DNA from 3 places in the Arthrobacter sp. 01T414 genome. Region 3 is predicted to be linked to each of the others. Evidence: riboswitches for the same ligand, from Rfam matches in the RefSeq annotation. Region 3 holds a riboswitch; each other region holds the start of a gene.
What was found. Region 3 has a riboswitch for S-adenosylmethionine ahead of AC1DK9_RS00315 (DUF1737 domain-containing protein). Riboswitches for the same ligand answer to the same signal wherever they lie in the genome.
Positions count from the first base shown of each region.

Region 1: another riboswitch for S-adenosylmethionine. It lies ahead of AC1DK9_RS08975 (bifunctional o-acetylhomoserine/o-acetylserine sulfhydrylase); the one in region 3 lies ahead of AC1DK9_RS00315 (DUF1737 domain-containing protein).
Region 2: another riboswitch for S-adenosylmethionine. It lies ahead of AC1DK9_RS04785 (aminotransferase class V-fold PLP-dependent enzyme); the one in region 3 lies ahead of AC1DK9_RS00315 (DUF1737 domain-containing protein).

Region 1 is NZ_JBFTQK010000003.1:94,194-104,519, reverse strand. Features, by position in the region: gene AC1DK9_RS09010 (NAD(P)/FAD-dependent oxidoreductase) at 4-1,119, shown strand; gene hutI (imidazolonepropionase) at 1,131-2,342, shown strand; gene AC1DK9_RS09000 (phenylacetate--CoA ligase family protein) at 2,412-3,794, shown strand; gene AC1DK9_RS08995 (histidine phosphatase family protein) at 3,811-4,467, opposite strand; gene AC1DK9_RS08990 (CPBP family intramembrane glutamic endopeptidase) at 4,548-5,324, shown strand; gene AC1DK9_RS08985 (isopenicillin N synthase family dioxygenase) at 5,461-6,474, shown strand; gene AC1DK9_RS08980 (VOC family protein) at 6,571-7,209, opposite strand; SAM riboswitch class IV at 7,430-7,545, shown strand; gene AC1DK9_RS08975 (bifunctional o-acetylhomoserine/o-acetylserine sulfhydrylase) at 7,608-8,924, shown strand; SAM riboswitch class IV at 8,984-9,099, shown strand; gene metX (homoserine O-acetyltransferase MetX) at 9,111-10,268, shown strand.
Region 2 is NZ_JBFTQK010000001.1:1,022,971-1,033,296, reverse strand. Features, by position in the region: gene AC1DK9_RS04825 (PadR family transcriptional regulator) at 1-220, shown strand, start outside; gene AC1DK9_RS04820 (50S ribosomal protein bL37) at 315-389, shown strand; gene rsrA (mycothiol system anti-sigma-R factor) at 491-763, opposite strand; gene AC1DK9_RS04810 (sigma-70 family RNA polymerase sigma factor) at 760-1,677, opposite strand; gene AC1DK9_RS04805 (DoxX family protein) at 1,868-2,416, shown strand; gene aroA (3-phosphoshikimate 1-carboxyvinyltransferase) at 2,424-3,827, shown strand; gene rsgA (ribosome small subunit-dependent GTPase A) at 3,811-4,926, shown strand; gene hisN (histidinol-phosphatase) at 4,996-5,808, shown strand; SAM riboswitch class IV at 5,898-6,011, shown strand; gene AC1DK9_RS04785 (aminotransferase class V-fold PLP-dependent enzyme) at 6,046-7,467, shown strand; gene AC1DK9_RS04780 (class I SAM-dependent methyltransferase) at 7,539-8,297, shown strand; gene AC1DK9_RS04775 (Nramp family divalent metal transporter) at 8,396-9,688, shown strand; gene AC1DK9_RS04770 (metal-dependent transcriptional regulator) at 9,699-10,326, shown strand, end outside.
Region 3 is NZ_JBFTQK010000001.1:71,818-82,143, forward strand. Features, by position in the region: gene AC1DK9_RS00285 (ABC transporter ATP-binding protein) at 1-1,245, shown strand, start outside; gene AC1DK9_RS00290 (energy-coupling factor transporter transmembrane component T family protein) at 1,242-2,045, shown strand; gene AC1DK9_RS00295 (UDP-N-acetylglucosamine 1-carboxyvinyltransferase) at 2,175-3,698, shown strand; gene AC1DK9_RS00300 (glutamate--cysteine ligase 2) at 3,764-5,011, shown strand; gene AC1DK9_RS00305 (O-succinylhomoserine sulfhydrylase) at 5,008-6,216, opposite strand; gene AC1DK9_RS00310 (rhodanese-like domain-containing protein) at 6,213-6,650, opposite strand; gene AC1DK9_RS00315 (DUF1737 domain-containing protein) at 6,647-6,964, opposite strand; SAM riboswitch class IV at 6,979-7,093, opposite strand; gene AC1DK9_RS00320 (hypothetical protein) at 7,274-8,035, shown strand; gene AC1DK9_RS00325 (aminodeoxychorismate lyase) at 8,044-9,021, opposite strand; gene cls (cardiolipin synthase) at 9,115-10,326, shown strand, end outside.

The DNA.
Region 1 (10,326 bases), on a different contig from region 3:
GGCATGTCAGCTACATACGATGTCGTGATCGTGGGCGGCGGCATTGCCGGCCTGTCCCTGGCCTCCGCCCTTGCCGGAAAATGCAGGGTGGCCCTGGTCGAGGCCGAGCAGACGCTGGGGTACCACACCTCCGCCCGCTCGGCCCGGCAGCTGATCCCCAGCTACGGGCCGCCCGTGGTCCAGGAGCTCACCATGCGCACGCTGGAGCTCATCGGCACCAAGGAGGGCACGCGGCCCGAACCCGTGCTCTCGCCGCGCCGCTTCATGCTGATCGGTGACGAAGAGGCCGTCCAACAGCAGGCCAGCGGCTTCATGCACCGGATCAGCCACGCCGAGGCCCTCGAGATCTGCCCCGCGCTCAAACCGGACTCCTTCGAGGCGGCCGGGCTGGACTCCGGGTCCTTCGCCTGCAACGCGTCCCTGCTGCTGGAGGATCACAGGGAGCGGGCCGTCGAGGCCGGCGTGGACATCATCACCGGCGCCCGGGTCCATTCTGCCCAGCGCCTCGGCTCCGGCTGGGAGCTCGGCGCCGGGCAGGAAGGCTTCGAGGCCGCCGTCGTGGTCAACGCCGCCGGAGCCTGGGCGGACGAACTCGCGGTCCTCAGCGGCGTCGAGAAACTCGGGCTACAGCCCTACCGCCGCACCGCGGCGATTGTCGACGTCGAACACCCGCTCCCGCAGGGCTGCCCGATGGTGGCGTCCGCCGGCAGTTTCTACTTCCGCCCGGACGGGCGGCGGCAGGTGCTGATCTCGCCGTCCGAGACCGTGCCCAGCGCCCCCGAGGATGCCCGGCCGTATCCGGGCGACATCGAAGCGCTGATCACCCGGCTCAACACCGTCACCACGATGGGAATAGGCAACGTCAGCCGGGCCTGGACCGGGCTGCGGACCGAGGCCTCCGACGGGATTCCCGTGGTGGGGTTCGACGCCGAGGCCACCGGGTTCTTCTGGCTCGCCGGCCAGGGCGGCTACGGCTTCCAGACCTCCTCGGCCATCGCCGAACTTGCAGCGGAACTGATCCTCGCCGGCCAGGGTTCGGCGCAGCCGCTCCCGGCCGACAGTCCGGCATCCCGGACAGCCGCGGCACTGGCAGCGACCCGGATGTCCATCCGGGCCTGAAGAATGGACCCATGAGTACCCTCATCACCAACATCGCCGAACTGATGACCCAGGACGCGGACCACCGGGTCCTGAAGGATGCGGCCATCGTGATCGAGGGCGAACGCATCGCCTGGCTCGGCGCCGCCGCTGACGCCCCGGCCGCGGACGACGCCGTCGACGCCGCCGGCCGCGCCCTGCTGCCAGGTTGGGTGGATTCCCACACGCACCTGATTTTCGCCGGCGACCGGACCGCGGAGTTCGAAGCACGAATGGCGGGGGAGAGCTACAGCGCCGGCGGCATCGCGGTCACCACCGGCGCCACCCGGAGCGCGGGCGACTTCGACCTGACCCGGCTTGCGCTGGGCCGCGTGGCCGAGGCCGTCGCGCAGGGGACCACCTACCTCGAAACCAAGACCGGCTACGGCCTGGACGTGGAGAACGAGGCCCGCAGCGCCCGGATCGCCTCCACGATCGCGGACGAGGTTACCTACCTCGGCGCGCACCTGGTCCCGGAGGGCATGGACGCGGAGGAGTACACGGACCTGGTCTGCGGTCCGATGCTCGCCGCGGTCCGGCCCTACGCCCGCTGGGCAGATGTTTTTTGTGAACGCGGCGCGTTCAACGAGGAGCAGTCCCGCCGCGTACTGACGGCCTGCCGGGACGCCGGCCTGGGCCTGCGCGTGCACGGCAACCAGCTCGGCGAGGGCCCGGGCGTAGGGCTGGCGGTGGAATTCGGGGCCGCGAGCGTGGACCACGTCAACTACCTCTCGCGGCGCGACGTCGAAGCACTTGCGGACAGCTGGTCCGGCTGGGAGGCGGCGGCCGGGGCAGGGGAGCGCGGCACGGTCGCGACCTGCCTGCCGGCCTGCGACCTGTCCACCCGGCAGCCGCTGGCACCGGGGCGTGAACTGCTCGACGCCGGCGTCCAGCTGGCGCTCGCGTCCAACTGCAACCCCGGCACTTCCTATACGAGCTCGATGGCGTTCTGCGTCACCACCGCAGTGCTGCAGATGCGGCTCAGCGTGCATGAGGCCGTCCGCGCCGCGACCTACGGGGGCGCGCTGGCGCTCGGCCGGGAGACGGGGAACGACGTCGACGGCCAGCGGGCGGTCGGTTCACTCGCCGTCGGGCACCGGGCGGACCTGCAGCTGCTCAACGCCCCCTCGGCCACGCATCTGGCCTACCGGCCGGGTATGCCGCTCACGCACGCCGTCTGGCGCGCCGGGGTCCGCGCCCGCTGACGGACCAGCCCACCGGAGCCAGGGCACCGACGAGGTCAGAGACACCGACGAGGTCAAAGGGAGAACAGCATGGCCGGGTTAGCCAGGGAGCTAGGCATCCTCCTGGATCTGCTGCGGGCCAAGCGCGGCGGCCCGCGGGCACTGTCGCGGCGCCGGGACGTCCGGCTGGCTGCCCTCGTGGCCCACGCCCGAACCAGCTCTCCCTTCTACCGGGAGCTCTACCGCGGCCTTCCGGAGAGCGTGCCGCTGGGCGTGCTGCCGCCGGTCTCCAAACCGGAGTTGATGGCCCGCTTTGACGACTGGGTCACCGACCCCGCCGTCACCCGGGCGGACCTCGAGGCCTTCGTCGCCGATCCGACCCTGATCGGCAGCCGTTACCGCGGCCGGTACTTCGTCTGCACCAGTTCCGGAACCACGGGCCATCCGGGACTGTTCGTGCACGACGCCGCCGCCGTCGCATGCTACCGGGCCCTGGGCGCCCGCGCCGCCGGGACCACCCTCGACGCCGGAAGCCTGTTGGCCGTGCTGCGGCGCCGAGTCCGCACCGCCGTCGTGGTCGGCTCCGGCGGCCATTTCGCGGGCGTCGTATGGCTCGAGACCGAACGGCGCCGCAGCCGGGCCCGGCGCCGGGCCTACCGCCTGATCTCGGTGCAGCAGCCGCTTCGGTCGCTGGTGCAGGCGCTCAACGGCTTCGATCCGGCCCTCCTGGTCGCCTACCCGAGTGCGCTCGAACTCCTGGCCGCGGAGCAGGAGGCGGGCCGGCTGCACATCCGGCCGGTGCTGGTGGAATCCAGCGGCGAATCCCTAGGCGACCCGCCACGGCTGGCCGCCGCCCTGGGTGCCAAGGTCCACAACGTCTACGCGGCCTCGGAGTTCGTCCCCATCGCCCTGGACTGTCCCCGCGGTTGGCTCCACGTGAACAACGACTGGGTCATCCTGGAACCGGTCGAGGCAGACTACCGGCCGACGCCCGAGGGGCAGCCGTCCCATACGGTGCTGCTGACCAACCTCGCCAACCGGGTCCAGCCGCTGATCCGCTACGACCTGGGGGACTCCGTGATCGCCAAAACCGGCCCCTGCGAATGCGGCAACCCGCTGCCAGCCGTCCGCGTGGCCGGCCGGCACGACGATATCCTGCATCTGCGTAACGCCGACGGCGGAACGGTGAGCGTCCTTCCCCTCGCCATCACCGCCCCGATCGACGACGCACCGGGTGTGGAGCGCTGCCAGCTGGTCCAGTCCGGCCCGGCGTCGCTGCGGGTCAGGCTCCAGCTGGGGCCAGACGCCCGGACGGACGCGGTATGGCAGGACGTGACGAGCAAACTGGCCGGGTTCCTGGCCGGCCAGGGGCTGGCGAACGTGGAGCTGGTCCGGGCGGAGGAGGCGCCGGAGCAGACCGGCGCGAGCGGGAAGTTCCACCAGGTCATCGCGCTGAAGCATCCCCCGCTCTAGAAGAACCGGCCAAGACCTAGAAGAACATCGGCGGGGCGTCCAGCACGGTCTCGTCCACCCGCCGCTGCTCCCACTGGCTGAACGGCTTGTCCAGCTCGTACTTGCCCTGCCGCGTGCGCAGGAGGGTGCGGATCTCGGCGTTGTCCGGATTGTTCAGGGACTCGAAGTACTCCACCGACCAGTGGAACCAGCGCATGCAGAACAACCGCATGGTCAGCCCGTGCGTCACGAACAAGGCATTCGGGGCATAGTTCGGCTTGGACCAGTGCCGGTAGAGCGTTTCCATGAACGAGGAGATCCGGTCGTAGACGTCGGAGCCGGATTCGCCTTCCCGGAAGCGGTAGAAGAAGTGGCCGTAGGCGTTGCGGAGCTCCTTCTGGTCCTCGATGTCGCCCGCTATCTGGAAATTCGCCCAGTCCTGCTCGCGCAGCCGCGGTTCTTCGATCACGCGTTCGGTGAGGGACCCCAGCCGGAGCGCCTCGAGGGTCTGGTAAGCCCGGAGGTAGGGGGAGACGTAGACGCAGACCTTTTGCCCGTCCAGCCGGCGCCGCAGCTGCTCGCCGGCGGCCGTAGCCTGCTCGACGCCGAGCGGGGTCAGCGGGATCCGGTAATCGGGCACCCGGTTGTAGATCGAGGTGTCGGCGTTGGCGGCGGACTGGCCATGCCGGATCATGAAAATTTTCCCGGGCGCACTCACAGCCCAAGCATAGGCACTTGCAGTCAACTCCCGGCAACGGCAGGCAAGATAGAACCATGTTGGTTCCCTCCCGCCGTCGGCTGCGGCTAGAAGTCTGGATTGTCCTGGGCCTGTCCCTGGGGCAGTCGGCGGTTTATTCGGTGGTGCAGCTGCTGGACAAGCTGACCCGGGCGCCGCTGGCGCAGGGCACCTCGACGCTGAACCGTTCGCAGAGCAGCCGCGAGTATTTCGACCTTACCTACCAGTTGCTGGACATCATCTTCGCCTTGGTTCCGGTGGTGCTGGTGATCTACTTCCTGACCGAGCACCGGCCCGCCGGCCTGTCCAGCGGCACCGGCGCCTCGGCCTTCCGGAAACTTGGCTTCAACTTTGCCCGCCCCGGCAAGGACCTGCTGCAGGGCCTGGGCCTCTTCGCCCTGATCGGCGTCCCGTCGCTCGGCCTCTATGCGGCCGGCCGAGCGCTGGGAATCACGACGGCGATCATCCCCAGCGCGCTGGACTCCTACTGGTGGACGGTGCCGGTTTTGATCCTCTCCGCGATCCGGCACGGGATCGTGGAGGAAGTGATCGTGGTGGGCTACCTGCTGGACCGGCTCGGCAAGTTCGGCTGGGGCATGCCGCTGGCGATCTTCGCCAGTTCGATGCTGCGCGGCAGCTACCACCTCTACCAGGGCTTCGGGCCCTTCATCGGCAACGCCATCATGGGCGTCATCTTCGCGCTGTTCTACACCCGGACGCGCCGGGTCATGCCGCTGGTGATCGCGCACGCGCTGCTGGACATCGTGGCGTTCGTCGGCTTCAGTCTCTTCGGCAAGGCCATCGGCCTGGGCTGACACCGGCGCCTGCCCGGGCGCCGCGAGCCGGATGACATATTTCGACACGAGACTCACCGTGGCCGCAGCCATGTCCGTAACATTGGAGCTATTCCAGGCTTCGGCTTGCCAGACTCGCTGTAAAGGACTATAGACGGTGACGCTCGAATCATTGCCCATTTTGGATATCTCGCTCCTGGCCGCGGGCCCGGAGGAGGCCTCCCGGTTCCGGGACGAGTTGCGCGATGCCATGCACGAGGTCGGATTCATCTACCTGGCCGGCCATGGCGTCCCGCAGGAACTCACGGACGCCATGCTGGACATCTCCCGACRCTTCTTTGAGTTACCCGAGAGCCAGAAGCTCGCGATCGAGAATGTCCATAGCCCGCAGTTCCGCGGCTACACCCGCGTCGGCGGCGAAATAACGGACGGCGGCGTCGACTGGCGCGAACAGATCGACATCGGCGTCGAGCGCAACACCGTGGATCAAGCCCCCGGCGTCGCCGATTACTGGCGGCTGGAGGGTCCCAACCTGTGGCCGGAAGACCTGCCCGAGATGCGGGAGATCGTCACCGAATGGACCGAGCGCCTCAGCGCCATCTCCTTGGACCTCCTGAGGGCGTTGGCCCTGTCCCTCGGTGCCCCTGAAGATACCTTCGACGCGGCGTTTGCCGCCCGGGCCTTCCCGCTGCTGAAGATCGTGCGGTACCCGGGGGAGTCCGATCCGGAACCCAAGCAGGGCGTGGGGTCCCACCGCGACGGCGGGGTGCTGACGCTCCTCCTCGTGGAACCCGGCAAGGGCGGCCTCCAGGTCGAGTACCAGGGCCAGTGGATCGACGCGCCCCAAGTGCCCGGAACCTTCGTCGTCAACATCGGCGAGATGCTCGAACTGGCGACCAACGGATACCTCAAGGCCACCCTGCACCGGGTGATCTCGCCCCTCCGCGGCACCGACAGAATCTCGCTGCCGTTCTTCTACAACCCGGCGCTGGATGCCACCATGCCGCGCCTCGCGGTCAGCCCGGAGTTCCAGGCCAAGGCCCGCGGCCTTTCGGTGGACCCCACGAACAGCCCGATCCTGGAGACCTACGGCGACAACGCCCTGCGCTACCGGCTCCGGGCGCACCCCAACGTCGTCGAGGTCCACCACCCGGACCTGCTCAAGCACTGACCGGCCTGGCCGGCCCAGAAGCGAATTCGGCCGCCAGCGGTGGGTGGCATCATTGGCACCCGCTGCTGGCGGCCGAAGTTTTTCGGGGAAGACGCGTCAGATGGTGACGGCTCCGGAATCGGTTTCGAAGGTGACGGACATGATTCCCGGCGTCCCGTGCGGGGCCAGCCAGTGCACGTCCACATCCTCCAGCGGCCTCTCGACGGGTTCGCCCAGCCACTCGGTCACACGCTCGGCCGAGCCCGCGATCGTGAGGGCAGACATCTTCACGCTGCTTGCGTAGGCGTTGGACGGGTGCAGCTCGGGGTCGCCTTCCCACTTCAGCATGTAGGGGACCTGCGGATCCGCGATCAGGCCCAGGATGCCGATCTGCTTCCAGACCAGTTCGCGACCGTCCGGGAACTTGCGGTTGCCATTGACGGCCGAGCGGCCCAGCCGCTCCTCGAAGGGCGCCAGGTCGTCGACCTCGACGCACCAGCCCATCCAACCGCCGCCGGCTGCCGAGCGGGCGCGGACTGCCTGCCCGAACGGTGCCTTGTCCGAGGCGGGGTGGTCCAGGACCTCCACGACCTCGAGGTATTTGTGCCCGGCGAGCGGGATGATCATGTTGCGGGTCCCGAATCGGGGGTGTACTCCGCCCTTGACGGCTTCGACTCCGAGGGCGGTCGCAATACGTTCGGTGGTGGCAGCCAGGCCATCCTGTTCACAGGCGTAAGAGACGTGATCCATGCGCATGCCATCATCTTGGCACTTTGTGATGGAGCTCTCAGCTTAGGGTGCCCTAACCGTGGTGGGATGTCATTTTCCGCGGCGATCGGGCGGATCAGCCGGCCGCCCGGGCGCGCTTTCCGGCGGGCTCTCCTTCAGGGGTGGCGTCCGGGGTGCCGGTGCAACGGTCCTTCATCTTTGTCACAAAGCTATTCGGCCGCCGGGGCTGCTTCCTAGACTGAAGCCAGGTCATGAGTGCCAGCACCAAGCCCCGGCTTGCTGGCCGGCAACCCTCCTTGCGCGGTGGGGTGCCCCGGGTGAAGACCTGGCCCTCCGGCGTCCGCCGGGCGGCAAGCGCGGCGCCTGAGCCGTTCCGGTCCCACGGGGCCCGGTGCGGCCTGTGCCCAGTCCTAGGAGCACACCAAATGTCTAACGCCTGGTCCTTTGAAACCCGCCAGATCCACGCCGGCCAGGAGCCGGACTCCGCCACCGGCGCGAGGTCGCTGCCGATCTACCAGACGACGTCGTTCGTCTTTCCCAGCGCCGAAAGCGCCGCCAACCGCTTCGCGCTCGCCGAACTGGCCCCCATCTACACGCGGATCGGCAATCCCACCCAGGATGCGGTGGAACAGCGGATCGCGAGCCTCGAAGGCGGCCTCGGGGCCCTCCTGCTAAGTTCCGGCCAGGCCGCGGAAACCTTCGCGATCCTCAACATCGCCGAAGCCGGGGACCACGTCGTGGCCAGCCCCAGCCTCTACGGCGGGACCTACAATTTGCTGGCCCACACCTTGAAGAAGTTCGGCATCTCCGTGACGTTCGTGGAAGACCCGGACAACCTGAAACAGTGGCGTGAGGCCGTTCAGCCGAACACCAAGCTGTTCTTTGGCGAGGTGGTATCCAACCCCCGCCAGGACGTGCTGGACATCGAAGGCGTCGCGGATGTGGCCCACCGGGCCGGGGTGCCGCTGATCGTGGACAATACCCTCTCCACCCCCTACCTGATCCGGCCGCTCGAGTGGGGCGCTGACATCGTGGTCCACTCGGCCACCAAGTACCTCGGCGGCCACGGTGCCGCGATCGCCGGCGTGATCGTCGACTCCGGGAACTTCGACTTCGGCAAGGACCCGGAGCGCTTCCCCGGCTTCAATACCCCGGATCCCAGCTACAACGGACTGGTCTACGCCCGGGACCTGGGGTCGGACGGGGCGCTGGGCGCGAATCTTTCCTTCATCCTCAAGGCACGGGTCCAGCTGCTGCGCGACCTCGGCTCGGCCGTCTCCCCGTTCAACGCCTTCCTCATCGCCCAGGGCATCGAGACGCTGAGCCTGCGGGTGGAGCGGCATGTCGCCAATGCCCAGCGCGTGGCCGAATGGCTCGAGGCCAGGGACGACGTCGAGTCCGTCGCCTACGCCGGGTTGCCGTCCAGCCCCTGGTACGAGCGCGGCCGCAAGTACGGCCCGAAAGGCACCGGCGCCGTCGTCTCCTTCAACCTGGCCGGGGGAGCGGAAGCCGGCAAGCGTTTCGTTGACGCCCTTGAGCTGCACTCCCATGTGGCGAACATCGGTGACGTGCGCTCGCTGGTGATCCACCCGGCGTCGACTACCCACGGCCAGCTTTCGCCGGAACAGCAGGCGGTAGCCGGCGTACACCCCGGCCTGGTCCGGCTGTCGGTGGGGCTCGAGCACATCGACGACATCATCGCGGACCTCGACGCAGGCTTCCGGGCGGCCAAGAACGGCTGAGGTCACACAGCCGTCACAATCTTCGCGCTTGCGCCGCCGTGTTTCGTAGAATCGAGCCAGGTCATGAGTGCCAGTGACAGCCCCGGCTTGCTGGCCGGCAACCCTCCTTTTGCGGCGGGGTGCCCCGGGTGAAGACCTGGCCTGCCGGTCAGCTGACGGCGGGCAAGCGCGAAGTTAGGTCCTCACATGACGATTGCTGTCACCCGCATGGGTGTACCCGAAAACAATACCTCCGGCGCCGAACGCACGACGGCGGCCGTTCCCGACGGGACGGTGCAGTGCCTCCCGGTCGGCTCCCTGTCCCTTGAGTCCGGCGCCGTCCTGCCGGAGGTCACCCTCGCCTACGAAACCTGGGGGACCCTCAACGCCGATGCCTCCAACGCGGTGCTGATCGAGCACGCCCTGACCGGTGACACCCACGTCACCCGCGGTGCCGGCGAGGAGCCGGGCTGGTGGGAACAGCTCGCCGGTCCAGGCGCCCCGGTGGACACCGAGAAGTACTTTGTGGTGTCCATCAACATCCTCGGCGGCTGCTACGGGTCCACCGGGCCGTCGACCCCGGCTCCGGACGGACGGCCCTGGGGCTCACGCTTCCCGCTGGTCACCCTCCGGGACAGCACCGCCGCCGAAGCCCGACTGGCCGATGCATTGGGAATCCCCAGCTGGTACGCCGTGCTGGGGGGTTCGCTGGGCGGAGCCCGGGCGCTGGAGTGGGCCGTCAGTTACCCGGAGCGGGTCCGGCGCTGTGCCGTGATCTCCATCGGCGCCAGTAGCACCGCCGAACAGATCGCGTTTGCCCAGGCCCAGACACTGGCGATCCGCCAGGACCCGAACTTCAAGGGCGGCGACTACTACGGCGGCCCGGAGCCGGAAGCCGGCCTCGCCCTGGCGCGCCGGATCGCCCACATCACCTACCGCTCCGCCGCGGAACTGGACGGCCGCTTCGGACGGAACGCCCAGGCGGCCGAGGCCCCGCTGGAAGCAGGGTCGCTGGCCGGCCGGGGCCGCTACCAGGTCGAGAGCTACCTGGACCACCAGGGTAACAAGCTGGTGCGGCGGTTTGACGCCAACAGCTACATCGCCATCACCGAGGCGCTGATGAGCCACGACGTCAGCCGCGGCCGGGGGAGCTTGGAGCAAGCCGTTTCCCTCGCGACCGCCGAGTTCTTCGTGGCGGCCGTAGACTCGGACCGCTTGTATTTTCCCGCCCAGTCCCAAGAACTCGCACGAGCCCTGCCGGGGGAGGTTCCGGTGCATCTCATCGAGGCCCCGATCGGCCACGACGGCTTCCTGACCGAAATCGGCCAGCTCAGCGGGCAGCTCCGGGGTGACTTCTTCGCCTAGCAGCGGCCGCCGGGTGTGCATTTTTGCAGACACCCTCTGCGCTATTAGTCGTTGAGCC
Region 2 (10,326 bases), 950 kb from region 3:
GGCCCGCAGCGCCGCGTCCCCGGCAGGGGCGCGTTACTCCAAGGAAGGCGACCGCCGGCTGCGGGAGGCCGAAATGCTGGTGCAGTCTTTCCGGGACGACATCCGGGTCGAGCTGCGCCGGCACGCCGGGGCGAGGCCAGTCAGCCCGGTCACCCTGGAAACCGTCAAGACAGTCCTGGACCAGGCACGGATCTCCATCCGGAACTCATTGGACGATTGAGGCCCCGACGGCGGGCTCCCGGTTCGCGGCGGGTCCGCCAATGTGGGAGACTTGAGGGCAGCTCTTTTGAGTACCAAGATTAAGGAGGCCAGCTATGAGCAAGCGTGCACGTAAACGTCGTGACCGTAAGCGTGGCGGCGCGAACCACGGTAAGCGCCCCAACACCTAAGCCACGGCTTGGATTGAAAGCTTTAAGTGAAAGACCCCGGAAACCTGACGGTTCCCGGGGTCTTTCGCTGTCTGCGGCGCTCAAGCCTCCGCTGGCGGCGCTCAGGCGTCCGCCTCGGCCTCAACCGGGCCGATCGAGTGGATCCGGTCCAGGATAGAGTTCTTGAGGTTCTCCGGCGCGGCCTCGGTGCAGGAGCGCTTCACCATCACGCGAATGATGCATTCGAGGTCATACTGCTCGTGGCACTCCGGGCACTCGTCGAGGTGCTTCTTGATCTCGGCGATGTCATCGTGCGTCAGGGCCCCGTCGAGGTACTCGTAGATGCGCTGCATCCGGGTGTCGTCGCAGTCGCCCAGTCCCTGGCAGTCGCTCATTTCCTGTTCTCCTGATTGTTGCTTTCGGCCGCTGCGGCGGGATCGCCGGCGGCCCTGAATCCCCGCTCGGCCGCATAGTCGGCCAGCATGTCCCGCAGCATTCTCCGGCCGCGGTGCAACCGGGACATGACGGTCCCGATGGGGGTGTTCATGATGTCTGAAATTTCCTTGTACGCGAAGCCCTCGACGTCGGCGAAGTAGACGGCAAGCCGGAACTCCTCCGGAATCGACTGCAGCGCCCGCTTCACGTCCGAATCCGGCAGATGGTCCAGCGCTTCGGCCTCCGCAGAGCGCAGGCCGGTCGAGGTGTGCGACTCCGCGCGGGCCAACTGCCAGTCCTCGATGGTGTCCGAGTTGGACTGCAGCGGTTCGCGCTGACGCTTGCGGTACAGGTTGATGTACGTGTTCGTGAGGATCCGGTACAGCCAGGCCTTGAGATTCGTCCCGGGCTTGTACTGGTGAAAGGCGGAAAACGCCTTCGTGTAGGCCTCTTGGACCAGGTCCTCGGCGTCGGCCGGATTCCGGGCCATCCGCATTGCCGCGGAGTAAAGCTGGTCAACGTACTGCATCGCGTCGCGTTCGAAGCGCACTCGGCGCTCGTCCGTAGTCTCAGCCGCGGTGTCCAGCGGCTGGCCGGTGCCGTCCGCTGCTACGGTCTCTGCGGCTGTCCGTTCCGCAACGGCCTCGTCCACCGGGGTGGTGACCGCCGCGCTGCTGGCGGCGGTTGCCTCGGAGGGCTTGGCGTCGTCGTTTCCGGCAACCTCGTGCATGGCCGCAACGGCCGGATCCATGGTGCTCATTGCCTTCAAGTCTACTGTCACCTTCCGGCGGCCGCTTAAGGCTCCCGTCCGGGCCGCGGCCCATGGGTCCGCAGCGGTTTCTTCCAATAGCCCGGATTCTTTAACCAGAATCAAACCTCCGCCTTCCTGCACAGGCCGAACAACCGGCCGTGCACCTCGTTACTGCGCTGGTTTTCCCGCCCCCATTTCGGCTGGATTCTGTCTTGCACAACCGCGCACAACGGGCAAATATTCCGCAAAAGTGCAAGACTAGAACCGGTTCTCCCGCATAGCGTCCGCGGTTCGTCCATCCAGGAGGAAATTCATGTCCTTTGTCCGCTTTCTCGCCCGTCCCATGCTCGCCTCCAGTTTCGTGCTCGCAGGCATGGACAAGCTAAAGAACGCGGATGACACGGCAACCCAGCTGTCTCCCCTGCTGCGCCGCGCTGCCGAGTCCCTCCCCTTTCAGGCCGATGAGAAGGTTTTGGCCCGCGTGATCGGCGGCACCCAGGTGGGTGCCGGCGTGTGCCTGGCCCTGGGTAAGTCAGCCCGCCTCGCCGCCACCGTGCTCGCTGTCATCTCGGCGCTCAATGGTTTCGTGGAATGGCGCAGTGCGGACATCTCCTCCAAAGAAGGCCGGGACGCCCGGCGCAAGCAGCTGCTGAAGAACGTCTCGCTGACCGGTGGAGTGTTGCTGGCTGCCGTGGACACCGCGGGTAAGCCGAGCCTGGCCTGGCGCGCGGAGCACCTCGCGGCCGACGCCCGGAAGACCACCGCGCACCTCGCGGCCGACGCCCGGAAGACCACCGGCAAGAAGCTGAAGAAGGCTGACAAGGCGGTACGCAAGGCCGTCGACCACGCCGTCGGAGCCTAAGACGGCAATGACTGGCACCACCCCCACCGCAGCAGCCCCTTCCCTTCCGGCTGGCGGCGGTCCGCACTGGCCTGCGCCGTTCGCGGAACGTCCCGTCGACGCTACCGTGACGGTCCCAGGGTCCAAGTCCCTGACGAACCGGTATCTGGTTCTGGCCGCCCTCGCGGACGGTCCGTCCAGGCTGCGTGCGCCGCTGCACTCGCGGGACTCGGCCTTGATGATCGAGGCCCTACGGCAGTTGGGGGCCACCATTACCGAAGTGCCCGGCGACGGAGCCTACGGCCCCGACCTGGCCATCACCCCCATTGCGCTCGATGCTGCTGCTGCCGAGACCGCCATCGACTGCGGCCTCGCCGGCACGGTCATGCGCTTCGTTCCGCCGGTTGCCGCGCTGCACCGCGGCCGGACGGTGTTCGACGGCGATCCGCACGCCCGCAAACGGCCGATGGGCACCATTATCGAAGCCCTGACCGGCCTCGGCGTGGCAGTCAGCGCGCCGGACGGCGGACCGGCATCGTCATTGCCGTTCTTCGTCGAGGGCACGGGCGAAGTCCGCGGCGGCCACCTCGTCATTGACGCCAGCGCCTCATCCCAGTTTGTCTCCGCCCTGCTGCTGGCCAGCGCCCGCTTCACCGAGGGACTCCACTTGGAGCACCGCAGCAGCGACGGAGCAAACAGGCCGGTGCCGAGCCTCGACCACATCACCATGACGGTGGCCGCACTGCGCGGCGTCGGCGTGGCGGTCGACGACTCGGTGCCAAACCACTGGGTGGTCTCCCCCGGCCCCATCCGTGCCTTCGACCAGCGGATCGAACAGGACCTCTCCAACGCCGGGCCGTTCCTCGCGGCGGCGCTTGCCACCCGTGGCACCGTACGGATCCCCAACTGGCCGGCCGGGACCACGCAGGTCGGGGATCTCTGGCGCGGCATCCTCGCCAGCATGGGCGCCACCGTGACGCTGGAGGGCGGCACGCTGACCGTGACCGGCGGTCCGGAGATCAAGGGCGGCGACTTCGACGACACCAGCGAGCTCGCTCCCACCGTGGCAGCCCTCTGTGCCCTGGCCGACGGCCCCTCCCGGCTCAGCGGAATCGCCCACCTCCGGGGCCATGAAACGGACCGGCTCGCCGCCCTCGTTGCGGAAATCAACCGCCTCGGCGGCGACGCGGAAGAAACCGAGGACGGACTCATCATCCGGCCGGCGACGCTGCACGGCGGCGTCGTGCACAGCTACGCCGACCACCGGATGGCCACCGCCGGTGCCATCCTGGGACTCGCCGTCCCCGGGGTCCAGGTCGAAGACATCGACACCACAGCCAAGACAATGCCCGGTTTCCCGCAATTGTGGACGGCCATGCTCGGCCAGACAGGCACCCCAGACAAGGACGCCGCCGGTGGCACGCAGCACTGATTCCTGGGACGAATCCGACGTCAGGATCCGCCCCAACAAAAAGGGCTCCCGCCCCCGCACCAAGGACAGGCCCAGCTACGACGACGCCGTCACCGGCCGGATCGTCACCGTGGACCGGGGCCGTTACACCGCCGTCGTCGGTGAGGGCACAGCCGACGAACGCAAGATCATCGCGGCCCGGGCCCGGGAGCTGCGACGCAATCCCGTGGTTGCCGGGGACTTCGTCTCCCTCGTCGGGGACGTCAGCGGCGAACCCGACACCTTGGCCAGGCTGGTCAAGATCCAGGACCGCCGGACGCTGTTGCGCCGCAGCGCGGACGACACGGACCCGATCGAGCGCGCCGTCGTCGCCAACGCCGACCAGCTCGTCGTCGTCGTAGCCGCGGCAAACCCGGAACCGCGCACCGGTTTCATCGACCGCGCCCTCGTGGCCGCCTATGACGCCGGCATCGATCCCCTGCTGCTGGTCACCAAGGCCGACGTCAAGGATCCCGCCGAGCTGCTGGCCAACTACCAGCACCTCGACTTCCCGGTCATCATCTCCAAGACGGCGGATTCGGCCGCCTCAGGCATCGACGCCCGCTCCGACGACGGACTGTCCGCCCGGTTGGACAAGGCCGCGGTCTCGCAGCTGCGAGAGCACCTCGACGGGAAAGTAACCGTCATGCTGGGCCACTCCGGCGTCGGCAAATCCACCATGGTGAACGCCCTCACCGGGGCCGAACGGGCCACGGGCGGCGTCAACGCCGTCACCGGCCGGGGCCGCCACACCTCCTCCTCGGCGCTGGCGTTGAAGGTCAGCGATGCCCCGGCCGGCAGCTGGATCATCGACACTCCCGGCATCCGATCCTTCGGCCTGGCCCATGTGGACCCGGACCGGATCCTGCGCTCCTTCCCGGACCTGGCACCGGGCACCGACGACTGCGAACGAGGCTGCAAGCACGACGCCACCGCCGTGAACTGCGGAGTGGACGCGTGGGTGCAGGGCGGCCACGCGGGCCCGTCGGGACCGGCCCGCCTTGCCTCCCTGCGCCGGTTGCTCGGCACGGATCCGCGGATGGAAGCGCAGGAAACCAAGGAACTCGGCAGCGTCTCCTAGCAGCGCCCACTAGGCAGGCTGCGACGTGGCCTCCCCGTCCTCGGGGCGTTTTGACGGTAGTTTGGAAGCATGAGCCAACCAGCTTCGAGCTACAACGATGACCTGCGCCTTGCCCATGTACTGGCAGATTCCGTAGATTCCCAGACCATGAGCCGCTTCAAGGCGCTCGACCTTCGGATCGAGACGAAGCCGGACCTCACCCCCGTCACCGACGCGGACAAGTCCGCCGAGGAAGCCATCCGCGGCCAGCTTTCCCGCTCCCGCCCGCGCGACGCCGTCCTCGGCGAAGAGTTCGGCAGCTCCGGCCACGGCTCGCGGCGGTGGATCATCGACCCGATCGACGGCACCAAGAACTTCGTCCGCGGCGTCCCCGTCTGGGCCACCCTGATCGCCCTTGTGGACGAAGGAGAACCCGTGGTCGGCGTCGTCAGCGCCCCCGCCCTGGGCAAGCGCTGGTGGGCCGCTAAAGGCGCCGGCGCGTACATGGGCCGCTCACTGGCCGCCGCCACCCGGCTGAAGGTCTCCAACGTCTCGCGGCTCGAGGATGCGTCCCTCTCCTACTCCAGCCTCGGCGGCTGGAAGCAGCGCGGAAACCTCGACGAGTTCCTCGGCCTTACCGAAGAGGTATGGCGCACCCGCGCCTACGGCGACTTCTGGTCCTACTGCCTCGTGGCCGAGGGCGCCGTCGACATCGCCTGCGAGCCGGAGCTCAACCTCTACGACATGGCCGCGCTCGTCCCGATTGTGACGGAGGCCGGGGGCCGCTTCACCTCGCTCGACGGCGAGGACGGACCCTTCGGCGGCAACGCCCTGGCCACCAACTCGATCCTGCACTCGGAAGTCCTGAAGCGCCTCAACCCCGGCCTCGACGACCTGCTCTAGTGTGGCGCGCCAACGGCAGTCCGTAACACTGCGCTTCACATTCCGGCCTGCCTTTTCGGCGCGGCCGGCCATGTCCTAGGCTCGAAGCAGGTCACGAGTGCCAGCGCTAAACCCCGGTTTGCTGGCCGGCAACCCTCCATTCGCGGCGGGGTGCCCCGGGTGACGACCTGGCCGGTCCGGAGCGGACCCGGCAAGCGCGGATCCCCTGTGAGCGGGGTCCTTTTCGAGCGAGGTCCCATGACGACTGCCACCATCCCCAGCCACAGCACCTCCCCCGCCGCCGTTGGCGACGCACGTATCGACGCCGCCCGCCAGCCGCTGTCCGCGGTGTCCGGCGCTGAAATCCAGGCCCCACTGATCCAGGGCGGCCAGGTCCGCTACGCCAACCTGGACTACGGAGCCTCGGCCCCGGCACTGTCCGTGGTGTCCGCCTACCTGAACGAGATCCTGCCGTACTACGCCAGCGTGCACCGCGGCGCCGGGTACGCCTCCCAGCTGAGCACCTCAGTGTACGAAAACGCCCGGAACATCGTCCGCGACTTCGTCGGCGGCCGGCCGGACGACTCCGTGATCTTCACCCGGAACACCACCGACTCGCTGAACCTGCTGGCCGGCTGTTTGCCGGCCGACGGCGGCCGGCACACCGGCGAGGTGCTCTACCTGGACATCGAGCATCACGCCAACCTGTTGCCCTGGCAGAACGTCCCGCACCGCAGCGTCGTGGCGGCCCCCACCCTGCGCGGCACCGTGGAGCGGCTGCGGGCGGAACTCGCCCTTGGCGGCGTCAACCTGCTCGCCGTGACCGGCGCCTCCAACGTCACCGGCGAAATCCTGCCGATCCGCGAGCTGGCCGCCCTGGCGCACGAATTCGGTGCCCGGATTGCCGTCGACGCGGCCCAGCTCGCCCCGCACCGCCGCATCGACATCGCCGCGGACGACGTCGACTACCTCGCCTTCTCCGGCCACAAGCTCTACGCCCCGTTCGGCGCCGGCGTGCTGGTGGGACGGCCGGACTGGCTGGACGCCGGCACCCCGCATCTGGCCGGCGGCGGCGCCGTACGGGACGCACGGCTCGACTCCGTCAGCTGGACCACAGGCCCAGCCCGCCACGAGGGTGGCTCCCCCAATGTCCTGGGTGCGGCCGCGCTGGCCCGTGCCAGCCAGGTCATCGAGGCGCTCGACGAGCAGCAGTGGCACGCCCACGAGGACGCCATCCGCTCCTACCTGGTCGAGGGGCTGCAGCTGATCGACGGCGTGAGCGTCCACCACATCTTCGAGGACACCGCCCTGGCGACCGGCCCCGGGACGATCGGCGTCGTCAATTTCTCGGTGGCCGGTTACGACGCCGGACTGGTCGCGGCCTACCTGTCGGCCGAGCACGGCGTCGGACTGCGCGACGGGCGGTTTTGCGCGCACCCGCTGCTGAAGCGGCTGGGCCTGCCCGCCGGGTCGCTCCGCGCCAGCTTCGGCCTCGGGTCGCGGCTTGAGGATGCCGAGCGGCTGCTCGCCGGAATCCGGGAGCTGCGGCGGAACGGCCTCGGCTGGGACTATGTCGTGGACGCCGGACGGTGGGTGCCGGCCAACGACACCCGCAGCTACCCGCACTGGGCGCCCAACACGCCTGGCACTGCCGGCGCCGCCCCCTGCACCGCCGACTAAGGGCTCCGGGGTCCGGCCCCGTGCGGTAAATTCGGATGGTACTTACCAAAAGCTGCCGAAGGAGATCGCACGTGGCACGCGGCGGCCCCAAACTCCACCACCACCGGCGGCAGGAGCTCGGCCAGAGCTTCCAGGACGGCGGCGAGCACTACGACCGGGTCCGGCCTGGCTATCCGGCGGATTCGGCCGACTGGCTGATACCCGCAGGGGCCAGCGACGCCGCCGACCTGGGCGCGGGGACCGGCAAGTTCACGACCCTGCTGGTCGAGCGCGGGCTCCGGACCGTGGCCGTGGATCCGTCCCTCGACATGCTCGAGCAGCTGCGCCGGGCCCTGCCGGGCGTCACCGCCGTCGAGGGCACCGCCGAATACACGGGCCTGCCGGCGGAGGCCTTCGACCTGGTTACAGTGGCGCAGGCCTGGCATTGGTGCGATCCGCTGCTGGCCAGCACCGAAGCGGCACGGATCCTGCGCCCGCACGGTGTGCTTGGCCTGGTCTGGAACCAGTTGGATACCTCCGTGCCCTGGGTGCACCGGCTCTCCCGGATCATGCACGCCGGGGACGTCCACAAGCCCCACTTCAGGCCGCCGCTGGGTCCCGAATTCACCGGGCTGCAGAGCCACCTCACCCGCTGGGAGGATCCGGTGACCACCCGGGACATCATGGAACTGGCCAAGTCCCGGAGCTACTATCTACGGGCCGGCGAGGCTACCCGCGCCAAGGTGCTCGGCAACCTCGACTGGTACCTGCACGAACACCTCGCGCACGGCCCGGATGAGATGGTGGCGCTGCCCTACCTGACGCAAAGCTGGCGCGCCACCAAAGCCTGAGGTTTCCGCATTGCACCGTCGCCGCCGCGACGCCTATGATTTCGGTGTGCCTAACTTTTGCGTGTAGGCACTCAGGAACTTCTTGGGAGCCCGCAGTGCTGGAAACAACCGGACACGAACCCCAGCCCGCAGGGCACCCGCCTGCCCGCAGGATCCGGGGTAGCCGCCGGGCCCTCCTCGGTCTGCTCGGCCCCGCGTTCGTGGCCGCTATTGCCTACGTGGACCCCGGCAACGTCGCCGCGAACCTCACGGCCGGCGCCCAATACGGTTACCTGCTCGTCTGGGTGCTTGTTGCCGCCAACGTGATGGCCGTGCTGGTCCAGTACCAGTCCGCGAAGCTCGGCATCGTCACGGGCAAGAGCCTCCCGGAGATCCTCGGCGAGCGGCTCAGGCCCGCCTGGCGCCGTGCTTTCTGGGTGCAGGCCGAAATCGTGGCCGCGGCGACGGACCTGGCCGAAGTGGTGGGCGGCGCGGTGGCCCTGTATCTGCTCTTTGGCCTGCCCCTCCCCCTCGGCGCCGTCATTGTCGGCGGCATTTCGATGGCCCTGCTCGCGGTGCAGAGCCGGAACCAGCAGCGTCCGTTCGAGTTCGTCATCATGTTCCTGCTGGGCATCATCACCGTCGGGTTCCTGGCCGGGCTGTTCATCAGTCCGCCTGACCCGGGCGGCGTCGTAGCCGGCCTGGTTCCAGGATTCCAGGGCCCGGACACCGTGCTGCTGGCCGCGAGCATGCTCGGCGCCACCGTGATGCCGCACGCCATCTACGTCCACTCGGCGCTCTCCCGTGACCGGCACCGGCCCAATCCCCATCTCCACGTCCCGCCGCACGCCATTGCCCGGCTGGTCAAGGCCACGCGCTGGGACGTCGTCGCGGCGCTGGCCGTCGCCGGCATCGTCAACATCGGAATGCTGCTGCTGGCCGCGTCCACGCTGGGCGGCGAAGGGGGAACGGACACGATCGAAGGCGCGCACGCCGCCATCACGGCCAACCTCGGTCCGGTGGTGGGCGTCGTCTTCGCCGTCGGCCTGCTCGCCTCCGGCCTGGCTTCCACCTCGGTGGGCTGCTACGCCGGCGGCACCATCATGCAGGGCCTGCTCAAGATCCGGATTCCGCTGATGACGCGCCGGGTACTCACCCTGGTTCCCGCCGTCGTGCTGCTGGCCGTCGGCTTCGACCCCACCTGGGGACTGGTGCTCAGCCAGGTGGTGCTCAGCTTCGGCATTCCCTTCGTACTGGTCCCTTTGGTGGTGCTGACCAGCAGCAAGACCCTGATGGGCCAGTTCGCGGACGGCCTGACCCTGCGCGTCGCCGCCGTGGTCAGCGTTGTCCTGGTGGTGGCGCTGAACCTGGTCCTGCTGTGGCTCACCTTCACCGGTGCCGCCGGACGGTAGGCTTGGGGCTGTGAAGACCAGTCCGCCCTCCTCCTCGATCGAGGACTACGTCAAGGTCATCTACTCCTTCACGGAGTGGCAGGACAAGCCCATCACCTCCACGCAGCTGGCCCAGCGCCTCGGCGTCGCGAACTCCTCGGTCTCCGAGATGGTCCGCAAGCTCAAGGACCAAGGCCTGGTGGACCACAAGCCGTACAGCGCCGTCACCCTGACCGCGGACGGCGTGCGGCTGGCCCTCTCCATGGTCCGGCGGCACCGGCTGATCGAGACCTTCCTGGTCCAGGAGCTTGGCTACCGCTGGGACGAGGTCCATGACGAGGCCGAACTGCTGGAACACGCCGTCTCCGACACCTTCATTGAGCGGATGTCCGCAAAGCTGGGCAACCCGGTCCGCGACCCGCACGGGGACCCCATTCCGGCAGCAGATGGTTCGGTCCTGATGCCGCCGGCGTACCGGATGAGCGAGCTCGACGACGGCCACACCGGCCGGATCACCCGGATCAGCGACGAGAACCCGGAACTGCTTCGCTACCTCGCTGCGGAGCAGATCGACCTGGACGCCGACGTCGAGGTGCTCGGCCGGAAGCCGTTCGGCGGCCCGCTCGTGGTCCGTATCGGCACGGGAGCGGCGCTGCGCG
Region 3 (10,326 bases):
TCGCGGCTCGGTGACGACGTGGCGTTCGGAGCCGAAAACCTCTCCGTCCCGCCGGCGGACATCTGGCGCAGGGTGGCGGAGGCGCTCGAGGACGTCGGGCTCGGCGGCCTACCGCTGCAGCACCCGACGTCGGCGCTCTCCGGCGGCCAGAAGCAGCGGCTGGCGCTCGCCGGGATCCTTGCGATGCGGCCCGGACTGCTGCTGCTGGACGAGCCCACAGCCAACCTCGACCCGGCCGGGGTCCTGGAGGTCCGCGACGCCGTAGGAAGGTCCCTGGACAAGACGGGGGCCACCCTGGTGGTGGTGGAGCACCGGGTTGCCGTGTGGAAGGACCTGGTGGGCCGGATCGTCGTGCTGCAGCCCGGCTCCGGGACGGACTCCGCCGTGCTGCTGGACGGGCCTCCGGACCAGGTCCTGGAACAGGCACGCGACATGCTCATCGCCGCCGGAGTCTGGGTGCCGGGCCACGTGCCGGCCACCCGCCCCCGCAACGCCGGAGCGGACGCGGAAGGGGATGACGCTGCCGGTGAACTGCTGCTGGCTGCCGAGGGGCTGGCCGTATCCCGGGAACGCCCGCGCCGCGCCGGATTGCTGCGGGGCTTCCACACGGTTCCGCCCGCGCCGGTGCAGTCCGGCATCGCCGCCCAGGTCCGGGCGGGCCGGGCGCTGACCATCACCGGCCCCAACGGGTCCGGAAAGTCGACCTTCGCCCTGACCCTGGCGGGCCTGCTGGCACCGGTGGCCGGGGCGGTCTCCGCTACGACCGGGCTGAGCGAGGGCGCGGGCATCGATCCCTACAAGTGGAAGGCCCAGCAGTTGATCGCCAGGATCGGCACGGTGTTCCAGGAACCCGAGCACCAGTTCGTCACCGGCAGGGTGCTGGACGAACTGATGTTCGGTCCCCGGCAGCTGGGCCGCGGCGAAGAACGGGTGGACGAGCTGCTGGAACGCCTGCGGCTCCGCGACCTCGTGGACGCCAACCCCTATACGCTCTCCGGGGGCGAAAAGCGGCGGCTCTCGGTGGCTACCGTGCTGGCTGCGCACCCGCGGGTGCTGATCCTGGACGAGCCCACCTTTGGCCAGGACGCCAACACCTGGGCGGAACTGGCCTCTTTCCTCTCCGAGCTCCTCGACGCCGGGACCGCGGTGGTCTCGGTGACCCACGATGCGGAATTCAGCCAGGTCCTGGGCGGCGCCGAGCTGAAACTCGGCGCACCCCAGCCGGACGGGGTGGCGGCCACATGAGGGACGCGCTGACCCTGCGCGGAAACCACGCTTTGCTGACCCGCGCCAACCCTTTGGCCAAGTTCTCCGGCGTCGTGCTCATCACGATCGCGCTGGCGCTCTCCATCGACTGGGTGTCCGCGTCCGTGGCGCTCGCCTCCGAACTGCTGCTCTTCCCGCTTGCCGGCCTGACCTTGGCCCTGCTCTGGCAGCGCGGCTGGCCGCTGATCCTCGCGGCGGCCGTGGGCGGCTGGAGCACCGCGATCCTGGCCCCGGACCATGGACGGATCCTGCTCGACGTCGGCATCTGGTCCATCAGCGAAGGATCGCTGCAGCTCGGACTGGGCTTCCTGCTGCGCGGCCTCGCGATCGCGCTGCCGGCGGTGCTGCTGATGAGCTGCACGGATCCTACGGACCTGGCCGATGCCCTGGCACAGCAGGCGAAGCTGCCGCACCGCTTCGTGCTGGGCACCCTGGCCGCGATGCGGCTGGTGGGGCTCATGGCCGAGGAATGGCAGACCATCGGCATGGCCCGGCGCGCCCGCGGTGTCGGCTCGCACGGTAATCCCTGGCAGCGGATGAAAGCTACGCTGGGGCAAAGCTTCGGCCTGATGGTCCAGGCGGTCCGCCGCGCTTCCCGGCTCGCGGTGACCATGGAAGCGCGCGGCTTCGGCGGGGCGCAGCGGACCTGGGCTCGGGCGGCCTCGTTCAGCCGGCTGGACGCATGGGTGGTCCTCGGCGGCCTGCTGATTTCCGGCGCTGCCGTGGCCGCGGCCCTCGCTGCAGGGACGTGGAATATGGTGTTTCTCGGGCAGCAGTAGCCGGCGGATCCCTGCCCTCCGACCCCGTCATTAGAAGAAATATCGCACCAGACGAATATTTTGTGAGCTTGCCTGCAGTGCAGGGGGTTTCGCGGCGTCGGATAAATCATCCGTGATATTGATTGATATATGACTCAACAGACTGCTGAACACGTCGGCGCCGTACTGCGGGACGCCCGCGGCGAAAAGGGCTGGACCCAGGGCAGGCTCGCGGCCGAGCTGGGAACCAGCCAAAGCGCCATCGCCCGGATGGAGCAGGGCAAGCAGAACCTGAGCCTGAAGATGATCCAGCGGCTCGAATCCATTTTCGGCCGGGCGATCGTCAAAGTCGGCCGGCCGCAGATGACCCACCTGCGCGTGGAAGGCGGACGGACGCTCTCCGGCGCCGTGGACGTGAACAGCAGCAAGAACGCCGGCGTAGCGCTGCTCTGCGCCAGCCTCATCAACCGCGGCACCACCGTCCTGCGCCGGCTGGCCCGGATCGAAGAAGTTAACCGGATCGTGGAGGTGCTGACCAGCATCGGCGTCGAGTGCACCTGGCTCAACGCGAACGACCTGCAGATCCGCCGCCCGGCCGTGCTGGACCTCGACTCGATGGACGTGGAGGCCGCCCGCCGCACCCGCAGCGTCATCATGCTGCTGGGCCCGCTGCTCGATGAGTCCGCCGAATACCGCCTGCCCTACGCCGGCGGCTGCGACCTGGGCACCCGCACCGTGGAGCCGCACATGCAGGCCCTGCGCCAGTTCGACCTCAGTGTGGAGGCAAAGTCCGGCTTCTACAGCGTGCAGGCGCCGCCCGCGGACGGCCACGACCGGTCCTTCGTGCTGAGCGAGCGCGGCGACACCGTGACCGAAAACGCCATCATGGCCGCGGCCCACCGCCGCGGCACCACCGTGATCCGCAACGCCAGCCCCAACTACATGGTCCAGGACCTCTGCTTCTACCTGCAGGGCCTGGGCGTGGAGATCGACGGCGTAGGCACCACGACGCTGAAGATCGCCGGCCGCCCGTCGATCAATGTCGACATCGAGTACTTCCCGTCCGAGGATCCGATCGAGGCGATGAGCCTGATCACCGCCGGCATCGTGACCAACTCCGAGGTGACGATCCGCCGGGTCCCGATCGAATTCATGGAGATCGAGCTGGCGACGCTCGAACAGATGGGGCAGCGCCTGGAGGTATCGGCGGAGTACGTCGCCCGCAACGGCCGCACCCGGCTGGTGGACGTCACCACCCAGCCCTCGGTGCTGCGGGCTCCGGAGGACAAGATCCACCCGATGCCCTTCCCCGGCCTGAACATCGACAACCTGCCGTTCTTCGCCGTGATCGCCGCCAATGCCCACGGCCAGACGATGATCCACGACTGGGTCTACGAGAACCGGGCCATCTACCTGACCGAGCTGAACAGGCTCGGGGCTCAGGTCCAGCTGTTGGACCCGCACCGGATTTACGTCAACGGACCCACCAAATGGCGTGCGGCGGAAGTCGGCTGCCCGCCGGCCCTGCGCCCGGCGGCCTGCCTGCTGCTGGCCATGCTCGCCGCGCGGGGCGTCTCCGAGCTGCGCAACATCTACGTGATCGAACGCGGCTACGAGGACCTGGCCGAGCGGCTCAACACCATCGGCGCCAAGATCGAGTACTTCCAGGACTGACTCCGCCGGCGACCCCGCCGTTTGGGGGTAGCGCGCCGGGGCGGGTGCTGACGCACAATGGTTGCATGCGCACCTTTGGCGTGGAGGAGGAACTGCTGATCGTGGATCCCGTGACCGGGGTTCCGTTGGCACTGGCCGACGCACTGCTGCGCGGGCTGAAACCCGCCGCTGCTGCATCCGCAGCGGCCACGGCGGGCCAGTCCGCTTCCGCCGCCGGCCCCGCTGCTACCGCCGCCGATCCGGACCATGACGATCCGGGCTTCAGCTTTGAACTCAAGCTGGAGCAGATCGAGACCCAGACCGTGCCCAGCCAGGACCACGGCGCGCTGCTGCAGCAGATCCGGCAGTCCCGGGCCTTCGCGGGCCGGGTTGCCCGGATGCACGGGGCCCGGGTGGCTGCGCTGGCCACCTCGCCGCTGGAATCTGCCACCCACACGACGCCCAACCCGCGCTACGCCACCATGCAGAAGCGGTTCGGCCTCACCGTCCAGGAGCAGCTGACCTGCGGGTTCCACGTCCACACCTCCATCGAGTCCCCGGAAGAGGGCGTCGCCGTCCTGGACCGGATCCGGGACAAACTGGCGGTGTTGATCGCGCTCAGCGCCAACTCGCCGTTCTGGAACGGGACGGAGACCGGCTTCGAGAGCTACCGCACCCAGGCCTGGAACCGCTGGCCGGCCGCTGGGCCCTCCATGATCTTCGGAAGCCTTCCCGTGTACCGTCGGGTGGTTACGCGGCTGCTGGAGAGCGGGGTGCTGTTTGACGAAGGGATGATCTACTTCGATGCCCGGCTGGCCCGGCACCACCCCACGGTGGAGGTCCGGGTCGCGGATGTCTGCCTGCGGGCGGAGGACGCGGCGCTGATCGCCGTCCTGGTGCGGGCCCTGGTAGAGTCCGCCAGCCGGGAGTGGCGCGACGGCGTGGATCCCGTCCCCGTGCCGACCGTGCTGTTGAAGATGGCCGCGTGGCAGGCCAGCAACTGCGGGCTGCGCGGGAAACTCCTCGACTTCGGCAGCTTCCGGCCCGCTCCGGCCGGCGAGGTGGTCCATGCCCTTGTCGACTTCGTCGCCCCCGTCCTAGCGGAGCAGGGGGAGCTTGAGCTGGCGCGCCGCGGCGTGGACCGGGTGCTGGCCAACGGCACGGGCTCGCAGCTGCAGCGCCAGGCGCTCTGCGCACCGGGGCTGGACACGCCCACCGACGACGCCGGCCTGGCCGCCGTCGTCGCCCATGCCGTCCGCGTCACGATGCTCGGCGCGGACGACGAAGGAGCATCGGAGCAGGCCGCGCTGCTCTCGCCGGTGCGCCGGAGCTAGACCTGCTTGAGTGCCTGTCCGAGGTCGCGGATCAGGTCCTCGACGTCTTCCAGGCCCACCGACAGCCGCACCACCCCGTCGCTCAGCCCGATCGCGGCCCGGCCCTCCGGGCCCATGGCGCGGTGCGTCGTGGTGGCCGGATGGGTGATGAGGGACTTTGAGTCGCCGAGGTTGTTGGAAATGTCGATGATCCGCAGCGCGTCCAGCAGCGCGAAGGCAGCCTCCTTGGCCGAGCGGCCGGGCGAAGGCGAGAGCTCCAGCGTCAGCACAGTGCCGCCGGCCTTCATCTGCTTGGCGGCCAGTTCGTATTGCGGGTGGGACGGCAGCAGCGGGTACTTGACCCAGTTGACCGCGGGCTGGGCCTCCAGCCATTCGGCGAGCCGCAGCGCCGAGGCGGAGGAGTGGTTCACCCGCAGGGCCATCGTCTCCAGGCCCTTGCTCAGCACCCAGGCGTTGAAGGCGGACAGTGCCGGGCCGGTGTGGCGCATGAGCTGCTTGACCGGGCCCTCGATGAATTCGCGGGTACCCAGGATCGCGCCGCCGAGGACCCGGCCCTGGCCGTCGATGTGCTTCGTGCCGGAGTACACGATCACGTCCGCGCCGAGCTCCCCGCAGCGCTGCAGCAGGGGAGTGGCGAAGACGTTGTCCACCACCACGGTCGCACCGGCGGCGTGCGCCAGTTCGCTCACCGCGGCGATGTCCACAATTTCCTGCATGGGGTTCGACGGCGACTCAAAGAACACGGCCGTCGTCGGAACGGCCAGCGCGGACCGCCACTGCTCGAGGTCCGGGCCATCCACGAAGACTGTCTCCACGCCCCAGCGCGGCAGGATTTCGTTGAGGATGACGAAACAGGAGCCGAAGAGCGAGCGGGCCGCGACCACCCGGTCGCCGGCCCCCAGCAAGGCGCCGAGTGCGGTGAACACGGCGGACATGCCCGACGCGGTCGCAAAGCACGCCTCGGTCCCCTCCAGCAGCCGGAGCCTTTCCTGGAACGTTGCCACCGAGGGGTTGCCGTAGCGGGAGTAGACGAACCGCTCGTCCTCGCCGGTGAAGGCGCGCTCGGCTGCGGCGGCGGATTCGTAGACGAAGCCCGAGTTCAGGAAAATCGGCTCGGTGGTCTCCTGGAACCCGGTCCGGTCGAGTCCGCCGCGGACGGCCTGGGTGTCCGGGCTCCAGCCCTGGGCGTCGGGATTGAAGCTCACTTAGTGCTTTCCTGGTTGGTGGGCAGGCCGCGGTTCTTCCAGCCGTTCACGGTCCGGCTGCCCGTTGGTCCGGGTTCACCCTCGAAGCCCTCCAGGACGTTGTAGGCGGTGAAGCCGGCCGCCGTGGCGGCGTTGGCGGCGGCGACCGAGCGGGCGCCGGAACGGCACAGAAAGACGAGCTCGGTGCCCTTCGCCTGTTGCTTCAGTTGTTCGCGCAGTTGCCGCTGGAGTTGCTCCAGGAACTGCGGGTTGGCGGCTCCGCCGGCCAGGCTCCACTGGACGAACAGCGGATCCTGCCGCTTTTCGGTGGCGGCCGCGGTGGCCGGGACACCGATCTGCGCCCATTCCCCCTCGGTGCGGACGTCCACCAGGACGGCGCCCGCCTCCAGCTTGGCCCAGGCTTCCTGCGGGCTCAGGTCTCCGGCGTAGCTCATGCGTGGCCCTCGCCAGCGAACTCCGCCCCGTCCAGCTCGTCCACCGCGTTGGCGACCGCGGCGTCGGCGCTCGCGATCGCGGCCGGCAGCACGAGCGCCTGGGCCACGATCACGGTACTGCCGTTGAACGTCGCGGAGGGGCTCCCGTGCAGCACGTAGCCCTCCGCCAGGGCGGCGGAGACACGCTCACAGAAGCTGCGGTCGTCGGGTCCGGTGAACAGGCGGTAGGCCAGTTTTTCCTCGGCCGGCGCCCCGCCGGCGGGGGACTGGGCGGGGGCTGTGGCGGGCACGGCGGATGCGGATGCGTCGGGCATGACGGATCTCCTTACTTTCACGCTTGCAGCTCGAATGGTCGATATGCCGAGTATTCACCTGAGGCACCCCGCCGCGAAAGGGAGGGTTGCCGACCGGCAAGTCAGGGCTTGGCGCCGGGTCTCATTACTCATTCAAAAACGTAGCACTGACGACGCCGGCCGCCACGGCGGCGTCGTCATGTTAAGTCACGCTCCCGCTGGCATGGCACCTTTCCCGGAGCGGTCCAATGTCGTAGTGTCACCGTTGACGCGCCTCCGGGGAACTGCCGGCGCCCATCCGCGCTCTCACACAATGAATTGGGGATCCACATGTACCTGCGACGCCTCGCGCCGATCGCGCTTTTGATGTCTGCCGCCGTCGCCCTCGCCGGCTGCGGCGGTTCGACCGCCCCGGCCGGGACGTCCCCCGCCGGAACGCCGAGCGCGGCAGCGTCCGCCACCGAGTCGCCGAGCCCGACCCCGACTCCCGAGGCAAGGACGTACACCAGGACGGAGCTGGCTGGAATCGTCGCCGGCCTTCGGGACAGCCAGGACAAGCGGCTGACCGCAATCCCGGCGGCCGAGCTGGAGAAGGGTATCGCCTCGTCCAAGGAAATGATGTCCTCGGTGGTAATCACCCCGAAGGCCTGTGCCGCGGTGGCGGACAGCAACGCCCAGATCCCGGCGGGCAGCACCTACGCCGCCGGTGGGTCGCAGTCGGCCAAGATGCGCGCCGTCACGGCAGTGACCCTTGTGGCAGTCAAGGATCCGGCAGTCCTGGCCAAGAACCTCGAGAGTTCCGCCAAGGTCAGCAAGGAGTGCGCCGACTTCACCATCGAGGTCCAGGGCCAGAAGGTCACGAACAAGACCGTGCCCCTGGACGTGAAGACCAATGCGGACAAGACCTATTCGACACTGATGGTCCAGACGCTGCCGAACAAGGAGACCATCAGCACCTTGGTGGTCATGGGAGTCACCGGCGGGTTCTCGGCCACGGCTGTCGCCACCGGACCGGATGTCACCAAGACGTCCGCGGCCGAGCTGACCCGGCTGGTCAACGACGCCGTCAGCCTGAGCGGCGCCCGGGGCTAAGCCCCGCTCTACTCGATCGTGGCGAACAGTTCGTTGAGCTCGGACGTGAGCTGCCGCCGCAGTTCGGGGGTGRCGATCTCCTTGCCGTCGATGTGGTTCACCGGCGCGAGAAGCCGGATGCTGGAGATGAGCCAGACGGCGTCGGCGTCGTACAGGTCGTCCGGGACGAGCGGGCCGTAGCCCAGCTCCCACCCGGCGGCCTTGGCCGCGGTGAACAGGGCGCCCTGGGAAGTGCCGGGAAGGATTCCGCTGTCCAGCTGCGGGGTGATCAGCCGGCGCACGGTGCGGACTCCGCCCGCGCCGTCGTCGCTGGTCTCCAGGTGCGCCAGCAGCACGGTCGACGTCGGGCCCTCCAGGACCCGGCCGTCGGCGGAGGTGAAGATGACGTCGTCCGCGCCCTGGTGGTGGGCGTACCGGAGCGCCGCCATGTTGACCGCATAGGACAGGGTCTTGGCGCCCAGCAGCAGCCACGGGGCGCGCTCGCCCACCTCGCTGTCGTAGCCGCGGTCCAGCAGGAGGACGTCGATGCCGGTCTCCCGTTGCCGGCGGCCGGCCTCCGGGGGAGGTGAGGCCTGCACCCAGCACGTCGGCGTGGGGGCGCCCTCGACGCCGCGGCTGGCGAGCAGCTTCACCACGACCTCGTCGGCTTCGCCGTCGCCGCTGACGGATTGCCCGGCCGACTGGGCCGTCCCGCCGCGGTATTCGCTGACTGCGGTCTCGATCGCGCGGCGCCAGGCGTCCTCGCCGGGGATGTCCAGCTCCAGCGCGCGTGCCGAGCCCGCCAGCCGGCTCAGGTGTGCCTGCAACTTGCGCGGGCGCCCCCCGACCACCAGCAGCGACTCGAAAATGCCGTCCCCGCGGGTGGCGCCCTGATCGGTGGCCATCAGCTGGGGCTTGGACGAGTCGGCGACGCGGCCGTTCTCAAACGCGGGATCGAGGAACACCAGCACCGTTGCGCGGGCCGGATCAGAGGCGGGGGTAGTCATGCCTTCAGCTTAGTGCGGGAGTTGACGGGATAGGATTTGACGGTTACCCGTTCCGGAACTGTTCCGCGGGTCTGGAACTTGAGGGGTTCACCTGTGCTGTGGCCATTTTCGCTTGCGGATTCGCTTCCGTCCTGGGTGATCCTGATCCTGACCGTCGTCGATCTCGGCATCCGGGTCCTTGCCCTCGGCATCATTCCCGGAAACCGGCGTCCGACCACCGCCATGGCTTGGCTCCTGATCATCTTCTTCGTCCCGGCCGTGGGCCTGGTCCTATTCCTGCTCTTCGGTAATTTCCGGCTCTCCCGCAAGCGCCGTGCTCAGCAGGACGCGGTGAATACCCGGGTGCGGGCCGGCACGTCCGAGCTGGCCACGGTCGAAAGCCACTATGACGGCCCGGAATGGGTGTCCTCCGCCGCGGAGCTGAACAAGACCCTCGGCTCGCTGCCGATGGTGGACGGCAACCACGTGGAGCTCCTGCCCGGCTACCCGGACTCCATCAAGGCGATGGCGGCCGCCGTGCGCGAAGCCGAGTCTTTTATCAACGCCGAGTTCTACATCCTGAGTTCGGACCACGTCACGGACGACCTGCTCACGGCGATGGAAGAGGCCGCCGAGCGCGGCGTCGAGGTCCGCCTCCTGTTCGACCACCTGGGCACCCTGCGGATCAAGGGCTACAGCAAGCTCATCGCCCGGCTCAAGGCCAGCAAAATCCGCTGGCGGCCCATGCTCCCGCTGCGGCCGGTGCACGGCCAGTGGCGCCGCCCGGACCTTCGCAACCACCGCAAGATCATGGTGATCGACGGGGAAGTCGCCTTCACCGGTTCGCAGAACCTGATCGAGCCCTCCTACAACAACCCGCGGCACCGCAAGATCGGCCGGGAATGGGTCGAACTGATGGCCTGCCTGCGCGGGCCGATCGTCACCACCCTCAACGTGGTGTTCGCCACCGACTGGCTCAGCGAGACCGACGAATCCCTGGAACACCAGCTGGCGCACAGGCCGGAAGCGCACCCCGGCAACATCACCGCCCAGGTGGTGCCCAGCGGCCCCGGCTTCATCACCGAGAACAACCTGCGCCTGTTCAACACCCTGATCTACTCCGCGCAGCACAAGATCTCGATCTGCAGCCCGTACTTCGTCCCGGATGATTCGCTGCTGTATGCGGTGACGACGGCGGCGCAGCGCGGCGTGGATGTTGAGCTCTTCGTCTCGGAAAAGGGCGACCAGTTCCTTGTCCACCACGCCCAGCAGTCGTACTACGAGGCCCTGCTGGAGGCGGGGGTGCGGATCTACCTCTACAAGGCC